Regions from separate parts of the Vibrio gangliei genome, predicted to be linked through region 3. Evidence: predicted binding sites of a transcription regulator. Region 3 holds the regulator's gene; each other region holds the start of a gene.
What was found. Region 3 encodes CRP, which controls carbon source genes, mostly activating them, when cyclic AMP is high. Its sites were predicted from a motif close to TGTGANNNNNNTCACA; they were not measured.
Positions count from the first base shown of each region.

Region 1: a site for CRP is predicted at 2,705-2,720, ahead of Vgang_RS09390 (CTP synthase). Genes of this name have one in related genera too.
Region 2: a site for CRP is predicted at 2,523-2,538, ahead of Vgang_RS09045 (NupC/NupG family nucleoside CNT transporter). Genes of this name have one in related genera too.

Region 1 covers NZ_AP021869.1:2,037,703-2,042,732, reverse strand. Annotated here, with positions in the region: gene relA (GTP diphosphokinase) at 1-1,694, shown strand, start outside; gene mazG (nucleoside triphosphate pyrophosphohydrolase) at 1,798-2,604, shown strand; gene Vgang_RS09390 (CTP synthase) at 2,805-4,442, shown strand; gene eno (phosphopyruvate hydratase) at 4,562-5,030, shown strand, end outside.
Region 2 covers NZ_AP021869.1:1,965,745-1,970,774, forward strand. Annotated here, with positions in the region: gene deoC (deoxyribose-phosphate aldolase) at 1-576, opposite strand, end outside; gene Vgang_RS09045 (NupC/NupG family nucleoside CNT transporter) at 1,126-2,379, opposite strand; gene Vgang_RS09050 (TatD family hydrolase) at 2,601-3,398, opposite strand; gene Vgang_RS09055 (hypothetical protein) at 3,401-3,559, opposite strand; gene prfC (peptide chain release factor 3) at 3,702-5,030, opposite strand, start outside.
Region 3 covers NZ_AP021869.1:2,355,645-2,360,674, forward strand. Annotated here, with positions in the region: gene Vgang_RS10935 (ABC transporter ATP-binding protein) at 1-321, shown strand, start outside; gene Vgang_RS10940 (TIGR02444 family protein) at 323-793, shown strand; gene Vgang_RS10945 (YheU family protein) at 872-1,087, shown strand; gene Vgang_RS10950 (phosphoribulokinase) at 1,197-2,066, shown strand; gene crp (cAMP-activated global transcriptional regulator CRP) at 2,311-2,943, shown strand; gene Vgang_RS10960 (aromatic amino acid transport family protein) at 3,283-4,488, opposite strand; gene pyrE (orotate phosphoribosyltransferase) at 4,716-5,030, opposite strand, start outside.

The DNA of each region.
Region 1 (5,030 bases), 320 kb from region 3:
AAGAGTGTGCCAATATTTATGCCCCATTAGCTAACCGTTTAGGTATTGGTCAGCTGAAATGGGAGATTGAAGATTACGCTTTCCGTTATCAGCAATCGGATATTTATAAGAAAATCGCTAAGCAGTTATCTGAACGCCGTATTGTGCGTGAGCAGTACATTCATGACTTTGTGACCAACTTGTCGAAAGAAATGAAAGCCGCCAACATCAATGCGGAAGTCAGCGGCAGGCCAAAACACATCTACAGCATTTGGCGCAAGATGCAGAAGAAAAATCTCGCCTTTGATGAGCTGTTTGATGTGCGCGCGGTGCGCATTATTGCCGATAAACTGCAAGATTGTTACGCCGCGTTAGGTATGGTGCACACCAAATATAAGCACTTGCCAAGCGAGTTTGATGATTATGTTGCTAACCCAAAACCTAACGGTTACCAATCGATTCATACCGTGGTGTTAGGCCCAGAAGGCAAAACCATTGAAATCCAGATTCGTACCAAGCAAATGCATGAAGATTCTGAGCTTGGGGTTGCCGCACACTGGAAATACAAAGAAGGCAGTTCGGCAGGCCGCAGTGGCTATGATGAGAAAATTACCTGGCTACGTAAGCTGATCGATTGGCAAGAAGAAATGGCCGATTCTGGCGAAATGCTGGATGAGCTACGCAGCCAAGTGTTTGATGATCGTGTATATGCCTTTACTCCGCGTGGTGATGTGGTTGATTTGCCAATGGGGGCCACACCGCTTGATTTTGCTTATCACATTCACTCGGAAGTCGGGCATCGTTGTATCGGGGCGAAAGTGGGTGGCCGAATCGTGCCATTTACCCATAAACTGGCGATGGGCGACCAAGTTGAAATCATCACGTCAAAAGAGCCAAATCCTTCTCGTGATTGGCTCAACCCTAACTTAGGCTTTGTCCATTCAGGCCGTGCTCGTGCCAAAATTAATGCTTGGTTTAGAAAGCAAAGCCGCGAGAAAAATATCGAAGCGGGTAAAGATATCTTAGAGCGAGAATTGCAAAAAATTGGCGCGACGTTGAAAGACGCGCAGCAATACTCGCTTAAGCGCTTTAACGTCAATTCTTCTGATGAGCTGTTTGCTGGTATTGGTAGTGGTGACTTACGTATTAACCAAGTGATTAATCACATTAATGCGTTAGTGAATAAGCCTACCGCGGAAGAAGAAGACAAACAAGCACTGGCTAAGCTACAGGAATCGCAACAAGCGCATGAAAGCCGCCCACGTAAAGATGCGGTGGTGGTACAAGGGGTCGATAACTTAATGACGCACCTTGCGCGTTGTTGCCAACCGATTCCGGGCGATGATATTTGTGGATACATTACTCAAGGTCGAGGCATCTCTGTTCACCGTGTCGATTGTGAGCAGTTAGAAGAGCTCAAGCATCACGCACCAGAACGTATTATTGATACCGTGTGGGGCAGTGGTTTTACTGGGCATTACATTCTGACTATCCGCGTGGAAGCGTTAGAGCGTAGCGGTTTGCTCAAAGATGTCACCGCGTTGTTTGCCAATGAAAAAATCAAAGTCAGTGGCATGAACAGCCGTACCGATTACAAGCGTCAAATTGTGATCATGGACTTTAACTTGGAAGTGACCAACGTTGAGGTTCTATCACGTATTATTGCGCGCGTTGAGCAGCTAAAAGACGTGCTGCGAGTGAAGCGTTTGAAGTAAGCATCAATATTGAAAACAGACACTGCCCATTTTTGCGCAGTGTCTTTTTTTATCCTCAATCTTCCTCTCAAATGAGTTCAGAACCGATGAAAGCGAGAACGATATGACTCAATCGATAGAACAATTGAAAGCCATTATGCAACAGCTGCGCGATCCTGATACTGGCTGCCCATGGGATACCAAGCAAACCTTTGAAACCATTGTGCCCCATACCATTGAAGAAACCTACGAAGTGGTCGATGCCATTCACAAGCAAGATTGGGCGAATTTAAAAGAAGAGCTGGGCGATGTGTTATTCCAGGTAATCTTTTATAGTCAGATGGCTAAAGAACAAAACTTGTTTGATTTTGATGATGTCGTTGACACGCTCAATGAAAAATTAGTTCGCCGCCATCCTCATGTTTTTTCTGATGAAAAAGTTCAAGATGAAGCCGAGCTGACTCAACGTTGGGAAATGACCAAGCAACAAGAAAAAGCCCAATTAGGCAAACAAGAAGAAAGTATTCTAGACTCTATACCAGTTTCGTTACCTGCTTTAGCTCGTGCTAATAAAATCCAGAAAAAGTGTGCCAAATATGGCTTCGATTGGGATTCGTTAGGGCCTGTCGTTGAAAAAGTGCATGAAGAAATCGATGAAGTCATGGAAGAAGCGTTACAAGTCGAACAAAACGCGCAACGCATCGAAGAAGAACTCGGCGATTTGTTGTTTGCCACTGTCAACTTAGTGCGTCATCTAGGGCATAACCCAGAAAGTGCCTTGGCGAAAGCGAATCAAAAGTTTGAAAAGCGTTTTCGAGGGGTAGAATCTCGCGTTCAGCAACAAGGTAAATCGCTGACCGATTGCTCTCTGGAACAATTAGATGCCCATTGGGAAGCAATAAAACAGCAGGAAAAGAACAATTTAGCGTAACAGAAATACTTGTTTTATATAGTGATTGTTTTGTTTGTAAAGCAGTGAAATGGTACTGGTATAGCTAAATTGATTTGAAGCAAGAAATAAAATAATCGAGTGTGATAGATTTCACGTTGTGGCGATAAATGGGTTCTGGTATAGTTTCGTCCCGTCCAGAAGAAATCCATTTCCCTCATTCAACCAATTTCAGGTTAAGCATGACGACAAATTACATTTTTGTTACTGGTGGGGTCGTATCCTCTCTAGGTAAAGGTATTGCAGCAGCATCACTTGCAGCGATTTTAGAAGCTCGTGGTCTTAAAGTGACCATGATGAAACTTGATCCATATATCAACGTGGATCCAGGCACAATGAGCCCGATCCAACACGGTGAAGTGTTTGTAACTGAAGACGGTGCAGAAACCGATCTTGACCTTGGTCACTACGAACGTTTCATTCGTACCAAGATGAGCAAGCGTAATAACTTTACTGCCGGTCGTGTCTACGAAGATGTTCTACGTAAAGAGCGTCGTGGTGACTACCTAGGTGCAACTATTCAGGTTATTCCTCATATAACTAACTCAATCAAAGACCGCATCATCGCTGGTGCTGAAGGTCACGATATCGCGATCGTTGAAATCGGCGGTACAGTGGGTGATATCGAATCTCTACCATTCATGGAAGCGATTCGTCAGCTTGCCGTTGAAGTTGGCCGTGAAAATGCGATGTTCATGCACCTAACGCTTGTGCCTTACTTGGCGGCAGCGGGTGAAGTGAAAACTAAACCGACTCAACACTCAGTAAAAGAGCTGTTGTCTATCGGTATTCAACCTGACATTCTTGTGTGCCGTAGCGATCGCATGATCCCTGCGAACGAGCGTAAGAAGATTGCACTGTTCTGTAACGTTGCTGAAAAAGCCGTTATCTCAATGAAAGATGTGGATTCAATCTATAAGATCCCGCAACTTATCCGTGCTCAAGGTTTGGATGATTTAGTGTGTACTCGTTTTGGTATTTCTGCGCCTGAAGCGGATTTATCTGAATGGGAACAAGTGATTTATGAAGAAGCGAACCCAACCGGTGAAGTGACTATCGGTATGGTAGGTAAGTACACTGAATTACCAGATGCTTACAAATCCGTAAACGAAGCGTTAAAACACGCGGGTTTGAAAAACCGTTTAAGCGTGAATATCAAGTACATTGATTCGCAAGATCTTGAATCTAAAGGCACCGATTTATTAGAAGGAATTGATGCTATTCTTGTACCTGGTGGCTTCGGTGACCGTGGTATTGAAGGTAAGATTCTAGCGGCTCAATACGCTCGTGAGAAAAAAGTACCATACTTAGGCATTTGTCTTGGTATGCAAGTGGCACTGATCGAATACGCACGTAACGTTGCTGGTATGGAAGGTGCTCATTCAACTGAGTTTAATAAAGAAACTAAGTACCCAGTGGTTGGTCTTATCACTGAGTGGGTAGATAAAGAAGGTAACGTTGAAGAACGTACTGAAGCGTCTGATTTAGGCGGCACAATGCGTCTAGGTTCTCAGCTTTGTCACCTAGAAAAAGGCACGAAAGCGCATGAACTGTACGGCAACACTCAAATTCACGAGCGTCACCGTCACCGTTACGAAGTGAACAACAATTTGCGTCCTCAAATCGAAAAAGCCGGTTTGAAAGTGTCTGGCCTATCGGCAGATAAAAAATTAGTGGAAGTGATTGAAAACCCGAATCATCCTTGGTTTGTGGCGGCGCAGTTCCACCCAGAATTCACATCAACACCTCGCGACGGTCACCCACTGTTCGCAGGGTTCATTAAAGCGGCGGGTCAAAACCAACGCGGTGAATTTGAATAATTACCTTAATCGGTAAACTTTGAAAGTAAGATGTAAAAGGGATATGGATGGTTGCTTTATGTTGTGCAGCCATCCTTAAATTTGACATTTATATTTAAATTGAACGAGAGGAAACATTAATGTCTAAGATCGTTAAAGTTCTAGGTCGCGAAATCATCGACTCACGTGGTAACCCAACTGTAGAAGCTGAAGTACACCTAGAAGGTGGCTTCGTAGGTATGGCTGCTGCTCCTTCTGGCGCATCAACTGGTTCTCGTGAAGCACTTGAATTACGTGACGGAGACAAATCACGTTTCCTAGGTAAAGGTGTTCTTAAAGCAATCGAAGCAGTTAACGGCCAAATCGCTACTGCTCTAGTTGGTAAAGACGCGAAAGACCAAGCTACAATCGACCAAATCATGATCGATTTAGACGGTACTGAAAACAAATCTAACTTCGGTGCTAACGCAATCCTAGCGGTTTCTCTAGCTAACGCAAAAGCAGCTGCAGCGGCTAAAGGCATGCCTTTATTCGAGCACATCGCTGAACTAAACGGCACTGCAGGCGTATTCTCTATGCCTCTACCAATGATGAACATCATCAACGGTG
Region 2 (5,030 bases), 390 kb from region 3:
CACGCCCATATCTTTAATGACATTCAACATGATTTCTGCTGATTCTGGCGTTGCGTTAACTGGCACTTTACCGGTTGAGGTTTTGATGAAATCTGCGCCTGCTTCGATTGAGATTTGAGAAGCACGCTTGATTAACGCTTCTTCTTTTAGCTCACCAGTTTCGATGATCACTTTAAGTAGAATGTCGCCACACGCTTCTTTACATTGCTTCACTAATTCAAAGCCAGTTTTTTCATCACCAGCAATCAAAGTGCGGTATGGGAAAACCACGTCCACTTCGTCAGCCCCGTAAGCCACAGCCGCTTTCGTTTCTGCCACTGCAATGTCAATATCGTCGTTACCGTGTGGGAAGTTAGTAACGGTCGCGATGCGAATGTCTGGCGTGTCTTGCTCACGCAGTGTCTTCTTCGCAATAGGAATAAAGCGCGGGTAAATACAAATGGCAGCGGTATTGCCAACAGGTGATTTTGCATCTTTACATAGGGCAATGACTTTCTCATCTGTGTCGTCGTCATTCAACGTCGTCAGATCCATTAATTTTAGTGCACGTAAAGCTGCTGCTTGTAAATCGCTCATTTCTCTCTCCGATTTCAAAAATTCGTCTTTTAAAAATTAGTTTTCAAAAGATTATTATGACAACTGGGTTATCGCATCTAGGTTTACTTACCCTAGTTAAAGTGTAGTGCTATTCATTACGCTATTTGTAGAAATAACGTGAATACCCAAGTTGTCTGAAATGAACGGACTTGGTTCCTTGAAGACTTAACTCGGTGTTACCAAACGAGTTAATTGCAATCCTTGTCACCGCACAACCAATCTACCCGTAAGCCGGTTATTGGCTGCAAACACATCATGTGTCTTATCGCCCTAGCGCGTCATGTGCTAGCTTGAATTTACGGGTAATTATACTGATTTATTCCGTGAGATCAGTCACTATCCTATACGCAAACGGTTTGTATCTCATAAAAAAGTGAGAGCTTGCATAAATCAAGGACTTGCCTCCGCAATAGCCTTTTTAACTGTAAGTCTATATTCAAGTCATTACGGCTAAAGACGCAAAAAGCCGCAGCAAACTATGCTACGGCTTTAATGGTTATATACTGGCGTCTATATATTCAGACTCGATTACATTGCTTGTAGTGTAATGAAGAAACCAGCGATAGTTGCAGCCATTAGGTTAGATAATGTACCTGCAAGAATGGCTTTCATACCCATTTGTGCAATGTCAGAACGACGTGCTGGTGCTAGACCACCAAGGCCGCCCAATAGAATTGCGATAGAAGAAAGGTTCGCAAAACCACATAGAGCAAATGAAATGATAGCTTTCGTTTTCTCAGAAAGAACCACTGTCGCACCATCAGCTAGGTATGGGGCAAAGTTAGAGTAAGCCACAAATTCATTCAAGATAGTCTTTTGACCAATGAAAGAACCCGCTAGAGTTGCTTCACTCCAAGGCACACCGATCAACCAAGCGATAGGAGCAAAGATGTAACCTAGGATTAGCTCAAGAGTTAGCTCAGGCATACCGAACCAACCACCAACACCACCTAAGATGCCGTTAAGTAGAGCAATCAAACCGATGAATGCAAGAAGCATTGCACCAACGTTAAGCGCAAGTTGAAGACCTGAAGAAGCACCTACTGCCGCTGCATCGATAACGTTTGCAGGTTTGTCTGCATCATCATCAACCGCATCAGCAAGTTGCTCGATTGGCTCATCCGTTTCTGGCTTGATGATTTTTGCGAACAATAAGCCGCCTGGTGCCGCCATGAAAGAAGCCGCGATTAGGTAAGACAGAGGTACACCCATCGCTGCGTAACCCGCCATTACACCACCAGCAACAGAGGCTAAACCACCACACATTACTGCGAACAACTCAGATTGAGTCATTTTTGGTACGAATGGACGAACCACTAGAGGCGCTTCAGTTTGACCAACGAAGATGTTCGCTGTTGCAGACATAGATTCCGCACGAGAAGTACCCAGCGCTTTCTGTAAACCACCGCCTAAAACTTTGATAACAATCTGCATCACACCGATGTTGTAAAGAACAGAGATCAATGCAGAGAAAAAGATAATGGTAGGCAATACTTTAAACGCGAAGATGAAACCAACGCCTTCAACTGAGAAGTTTACTAGGTTACCAAATAGGAACCCAATACCCTCATTACCGAAATCATACACATGCTGAACGCCGTTAGTCATAGCGGCTAACATGTCACGTCCCCAAGGTACATAAAGTACAAACGCACCTAGGAAGAATTGGATAGCAAAAGCGCCACCAACCGTTCTGAAATTAATTGCTTTGCGGTTGTCGGAAAATAGTACTGCTATTGCAAGCAGAAAAATCATACCAACAATGCTCATAACCAGGCTCATGGTATATGGCTTCCTTATTTAAATTGGTTAAAAAAAAGTTCAGGGCTCTAAAAAAGCGCTGGCGATTATACTCTGACAATTGGTAACAAAGTAATACTAACCTCACACTTATTCATGAAAAATAGATGAAAAACATAAGTTCATGTGATCTATATCACCAAACGTTTGCTTTTTTCATATTGACTCACAAGCAAACGTTTGCATGTTGTTCATAAAATTTATCAATCCCAACCGAATAAAATGCAACTGTTATGCCAAATCTGCTGTTCAATTTTCATTTCATTCTCACTTCTAAGCTCACAAAGCGCTGAAAAAATCGACGCTAAATGTGCAGGATGATTCGCTTGTCCTTGAAAACCAGACACCGGCATATCAGGTGCATCGGTTTCAAGCACCAAAGATTCAAGTGGCAATTTGGCTATCGCTTGTCGTGTTTTGTTTGCTCTTGGGTAGGTAATCACGCCGCCCACTCCAATATAGAAGCCCAATTTGACATATTCCAACGCCTGCTGGTAACTCCCTGAAAAAGCGTGAATCACACCACCTTTTTCTAGTTTAACTTGCTTTAATCGAGCCACAGTTTTGTCGTGCGCTTTACGCGAATGAATAATCAAAGGTAGGTGATGTTGAGCGGCAAGCTCGACTTGAGACTCAAATAATGTGTATTGCTTGGTGATATTCCCTGGCGTCAACAGCGCCTCATGGAGCATGAAATCTAAGCCGCACTCTCCTACTGCCACACAATGTTTATCTCGCTGCAATAAGGTGTGATTCAGAACATCATAAATGTCATTAGGGTGTTGATTGAGAAAGTAAGGATGAAAACCTAGAGAATAATATAAAGAAGGATATTGTTTAGAAAGCTGCTGCAGCGATGACCAGTTCTTGGTTCCTATTGCTGGAATGACAATTCTTTTCACTCCGGCTTGCTGCGCTTTCATCAATTGGGTTTCAACATCTGAAAATTCAGGAAAATCAAAATGGCAGTGGGTATCAATAAATGAATGCGGATTGGCCATGACTAAGCATCAATGGATGTAGTGTTAGCGGGCTCTGATGTCTGATGAGCAGGATCGGGGCGGTAGGCACAACAACTGCGCTTATACTCTGGTTTCAAACCTAACTCTTCACACCAAGCATCATAACGCGCCAGCCAATATTTCAACTTTGCTAAAAGCATCTTCCCTGTCCTTATTTAACTCGAAACTCGAAACTCGAAACTCGAAACTCGAAACTCGAAACTCGAAACTCGAAACTGATTAAAGCAAAAGGGCTGACATTACGCCAACCCTTTAACAAGATTATCTATTTACGCTCACAGATTAGTGTTCGCGTGTTGCTCGGAAATCAACCTCAGGGAAACGCTCTTTAGCAAGGTTCAAGTTCACCATAGTTGGGGCAATGTAAGATAGGTTGTCACCGCCATCCAATGCAAGATTCGCTTGGTTCTTACGCTTAAACTCTTCAAATTTCTTAACGTCATCACACTCTACCCAACGGGCAGTCGCAACGTTCACGCTTTCGTAAATCGCTTCCACGTTGTATTCCGATTTCAAACGCGCCACAACTACATCAAACTGAAGCACACCAACCGCACCAACGATCAAATCGTTGTTTTGTAATGGGCGGAAAACCTGCACCGCACCTTCTTCAGAAAGCTGCACCAAGCCTTTAAGCAATTGTTTTTGCTTCAGAGGATCGCGCAGACGAATGCGACGGAACAATTCTGGCGCAAAGTTTGGAATACCCGCAAACTTCAACGCTTCACCTTGAGTAAAAGTATCACCGATCTGAATGGTGCCATGGTTATGTAAACCAATGATGTCACCCGCATAGGCATTTTCCGCACGAGCACGGTCGCCCGCCATGAAAGTTACCGCATCCGAAATGTTGACCATTTTGCCAGTACGCACATGGTTCATCTTCATGCCTTGCTTATAAGTACCAGACACAATGCGCATAAAGGCAATGCGGTCACGGTGTTTTGGATCCATATTGGCTTGAATCTTAAACACGAAACCAGAGAATTTATCTTCGGTTGCTTCAACGGTACGTTCGTTGGCTTCACGAGGCATTGGCGCAGGGGCCCACTCCGTTAAGCCGTCTAGCATGTGGTCAACACCAAAGTTACCCAATGCCGTACCAAAGAATACTGGCGTTAATTCACCTTTAAGAAATAACTCTTGATCAAATTCGTGCGAAGCACCGATCACAAGCTCTAACTCTGCACGCAATTGCTCAGCCAGTTCATCACCAATTTCTGCATTGAGTTCTGGGTTATCTAGCCCTTTCACAATGCGTACTTCTTGAATGGTGTGACCATGACCGGTTGAATACAAGATGGTTTCATCACGGTGAATGTGGTACACACCTTTAAACTCTTTACCGCAACCAATCGGCCAAGAGACTGGCGCACAGGCGATATTCAATTCGTTTTCGACTTCATCCAGCAGTTCCATCGGGTCACGTATATCGCGGTCACATTTGTTCATAAAGGTAACGATCGGCGTATCACGCAGACGGGTTACTTCCATCAATTTACGGGTACGGTCCTCGACGCCTTTTGCCGCATCGATCACCATTAGACATGAATCCACTGCCGTTAAGGTACGGTATGTATCTTCGGAGAAGTCTTCGTGTCCTGGGGTATC
Region 3 (5,030 bases):
GCACAAGAGACCAGCAGCAACGAGCCAAGCCAGAATAGCGCTGCCGCTCGTAAAGAACAAAAGCGTTTAGAGGCAGAATTACGTAAACAAACGGCACCAATTCGCAAAAAGCTGACACAACTCGAAGAGAAAATGGACAAAATCAGTGCACAATTAGCTGATGCTGAACAAGAATTGAGTGATGTTTCTCTCTATCAAGACGAAAATAAGTCTAAGCTTACACAAGTATTAGCTACACAGGCCGCCAGCAAGTCTCAACTTGAAGAGATTGAAATGGAATGGATGACATTACAAGAAGAACTGGACACTTTAAGCTCATAATATGACCGACTATCAACCGCTGCCCTTAACCTTTGAACGCTTATGGCAATTTAGTTTGCAGCACTACGGTGTGCGTGAAATTAAAGAAGCCTGTTTGCACCTGCAAAACCAATATAACGGTAAGGTCAACTTAGTCTTATTACTAAAATGGTTAGATGAACATCAACTGTCATTATCAGAACAGCAGTGGGAACAATTGGATTCCGCCATAGAGCGCACTGAAGGATTACTTGAACAATTTCGCTATTATCGCCGTAAAGCCAAACCACACTTGCCCGATACCCTTTACCGCGAGTCACTACAATTTGAACTGCAATTAGAGCGTCAGCAACAATCCGACTTGGTGCATTGCATTAATCAAATGACGTTATCCGACAAAGTCACAACGCCGATGACGCATGTTTATTGCCAAGAGCTCGGCGCGACTCACTTATGTGACATTTTCTTCAACACCAAGAAAAGCGAAAAATGATGAGCGCTCAATAACACGAAAACTCATCTTCATGAGCATTTCCATTTCCAACATCTCTCATTGATTTAAGGCAGTACAATGATTATTCCTTGGCAAGACATCACCCCCGACACGCTTGAAAATTTAATTAAAGAATTTATTTTGCGCGAAGGCACCGACTACGGCATGCAAGAAACGTCGCTTGATACCAAGATAAAACAAGTGAAAGCTCAACTAAAAGCCGGCAGCATTGCGATTGTGTATTCCGAGCTGCACGAAAGCGTCGATATTCGCGCCATCAATGAAATCCGTTAACTAACCTGATTTTGTCATAACGAGAAGCCAAGCAAAGTAGCAGCTATTTATTCTTATCCGCCATTCCTCTACACTGTTTGGCAATATTTAGTCGAAAGAAAGGATTATCATGTCGGCCAAACATCCTATTATTGCGGTAACTGGTTCATCCGGTGCAGGAACCACCACTACCTCTGAAACTTTCCGTAAAATGTTCAATATGATGGGCATCAAAGCCTCTTGGGTTGAAGGTGATAGCTTCCATCGTTACACACGTCCGGAAATGGATGTCGCCATTCGTAAAGCCAAAGAGCAAGGCAAACACATCAGCTATTTTGGCCCGGAAGCCAATGACTTCCCCGCACTATCAAACTTCTTCAAGCAATATGGCAAAGATGGCACCGGCAAAGTGCGTCGTTATCTACACAGCTTTGATGAGGCGGTACCATACAACCAAATGCCAGGCACTTTCACCCCGTGGCAAGATCTGCCTGAAAATACCGATGTGCTGTTTTATGAAGGATTGCATGGCGGTGTTGTCGATGGCGAGGTCAATGTGTCTAAACACGTCGACTTCTTGATAGGCATGGTGCCGATCGTCAACCTGGAGTGGATTCAAAAGTTCGTACGCGATACCCGTGACCGTGGCCATTCGCGTGAAGCCGTGATGGATTCTATCGTCCGCTCAATGGATGACTACTTAAATTACATTACCCCGCAATTTTCTCGAACTCACATTAACTTTCAACGCGTACCAACAGTGGACACATCTAACCCACTCAATGCCAAAGGCATTCCAAGTCTCGATGAAAGTTTTGTGGTGATCCGATTGCGAGGCATTAAAAATGTCGATTTTCCTTATCTGCTCGCCATGATTGAAGGGTCATTTATGTCCCGCCATAACACGCTTGTGGTGCCGGGCGGTAAGATGAGTTTTGCCATGGAGCTGATCATTCAGCCGTTGCTACATCAGCTGATCGAAACCGGAAAAATCGACTAAAATTGCTAGCAAGAGCACACTTACTGTCGAGTATGTGAGTTCGGGCACGTTTTAAACCTGAAAAACCCCTGTCTTGGGCGATCAAAATCAAGAAATTCCATCGAGAAAGGGGTAGTATTTAGGGCCGACTGTAAAAACAACTTACAGCAAAAACTAATCAACACCTATTCTATTTGACCAGTTTAGACGGTCTCAGGATGAGTGACTCCAAACTGAGCAAGCCTTGTAGAGGAAGTAACAAATTATGGTTCTAGGTAAACCTCAAACAGACCCAACACTAGAGTGGTTTCTATCACACTGCCACATCCACAAGTACCCTTCAAAAAGTACTTTGATCCATGCTGGCGAAAAAGCAGAAACCTTATACTACATCGTTAAGGGTTCAGTAGCGGTATTAATCAAGGATGAAGAAGGCAAAGAAATGATCTTGTCTTACTTGAACCAAGGTGACTTCATCGGTGAATTAGGCCTATTCGAAGAAGACCAAGAACGTACTGCTTGGGTCCGTGCAAAATCGCCTTGTGAAGTCGCTGAAATTTCATTTAAGAAGTTCCGCCAACTTATCCAAGTGAACCCAGATATCCTAATGCGTCTTTCAGGCCAAATGGCAAAACGTCTGCAAATCACTAGCCAAAAAGTTGGCGACTTAGCCTTCCTAGACGTAACAGGTCGTATCGCACAGACTTTGTTGAACCTAGCAAAACAACCGGATGCCATGACTCACCCTGACGGCATGCAAATCAAGATCACTCGTCAAGAAATCGGCCAAATCGTTGGCTGTTCTCGTGAGACAGTAGGTCGCATCTTGAAGATGCTAGAAGAGCAAAACCTGATTTCTGCACACGGTAAAACTATCGTGGTATACGGAACGCGTTAAGCGCCTTTCGTTTTATACATAGTGCAAAAATTAACAAAGCCACTGAATGAGAGTTCAGTGGCTTTTTTGGTATTCGAGTTTCGTTATTCGGGCGCTACGCTGCTTGTAACTCGAAAAGGATAAGAGCCGAGAGCCGAGAGCCGAGAGCCGAGAGCCGAGAGCCGAGAGCCGAGAGCCGAGAGCCGAGAGCCGAGAGCCGAGAGCCGAGAAAATTTTGCACCGATACAAACTAATGTCAATTATTCTGTCCGGCTCCCGAGTATGCGTCCCAGAACCACTGCACTTCTAGTTTTTTTCCTAGCTTCGAGAAGCGCAGCGACCTAGACACGAGTATCGAAACTACCCTATCGCCGGCAACACTCCCGCACTAATCAGCACTTGTACCCCAATGATCACAATACCCATCGATAAAGTTAATCCTAGGCCCAATGAGCCACCACCGACAGTAAAGGCTTGTGTCTCTTGGTGCTGCTGACGTGATTTCATTACCATTACTACTGGCAATAAAATCGCTAGGATAGCCAGAGCAATCGCTGCATAGCCCAGCGCCATAATGAAACCTTGTGGATAAAACAATGCAAAACACAGTGGTGGAACAAAGGTCACCAATGCAATCACAACACGACCGCTTTTGCTCTGATTCTTATTCAAGCTATCGCCAAGGAATTCAAATAAACCTAAACTCACACCTAAGAAAGACGTAATTAATGCAAGATCGGCAAATATAGACACAACTTGAGCAATCATTGGATTATGAATTACTTGAGAAAGCGTCCCCACTAACGCCGTCACATCCCCCGCTTGTGAAAGTGTGGCTTGATCCACCACCCCGAGCGTGGCCAACTGCCACAGAATGTAGACGACCAACGGCAGCAACGAGCCAAACACCATCACTTTTTTCAGCGATTTCATGTCCAATTCTAAATAGCGCACAACGGCAGGAATGCTGCCATGAAAACCAAATGATGTGAAAATCACTGGTAACGCAGCAATGATCAAACCTTTTTCTAGTGGCATATTCACTAAATGTACCGGCTCAATATTCGGCGTTAAGAAAAACAGTATCACCGCCATGGCAACCAGTTTACAGGTGAACAGCACGCGGTTTACTCGGTCTACTGAAGAGGTACCGAAAGTCACAATCGCCGCGATAATAACGGTAAAAATCAACGTGCCCATACCATTGGACACATCCAGTGCAAACCAATTGTGCAATTTGGCATTAAATTGGCCACCACCACCGGCAATGTAGGCGGCACATAGCGCATAAAACAAAAACAGCATCGCAAAAGTCGCAATCCATTTCCCTTTCTCGCCCAAAAATTGCTTGGCAAGTGTATGTAGCGTGGCATCGTGATCCGCATGCTGATGCAGTTCCAGCATTAATAATGCGGTATACGCCATCAAGGCCCACATACCAATCATGATGATGAGAGAAGTGCTAAAGCCTAAGCCAGCAGATGCGATAGGTAGAGCTAACATGCCTGCGCCAATCGTGGTGCCAGCAATGATCAAAGTACTACCAAAAACCTTTGAATTACTCATGTGTCTGTCTTTTTATCATTAGGTGGAATATTAATCTGACACATTACCGACTTTACAGAATGAAATCGAGGTGAAGAATCCCAGTTTTGCGCAAATATTCTACAAAAATGCCGCCATTTACGCTTTTATTAATATGTATCGAAATAATTACAGTATGTAAATAAAAATAAACCCTGAGACCAAAGTAGCCACAGGGTTCACTGTTTAACCGGTTTTTCTGGCTAAGATTAGATGCCGTATTGAGCGCGATATGCTTTAACAGATTCTAATTGCTCAGCATTATCACCTTTCTCTTCAAGGTAAGTAACCAAGTCACCTAGACTGATGATTGAAATCACCGAACAGCCAAAGTCACGTTCGACTTCTTGGATAGCCGATAACTCACCTTTGCCTTTTTCCTGACGATCGATTGCCACCAATACACCCGCTAAATCAGCGCCATTCGCTTTAATGATTTCCATCGATTCACGAATTGCAGTACCTGCGGTGATCACATCGTCCACCAGCATGATGCGGCCTTCTAATGGATTACCCACTAAGTT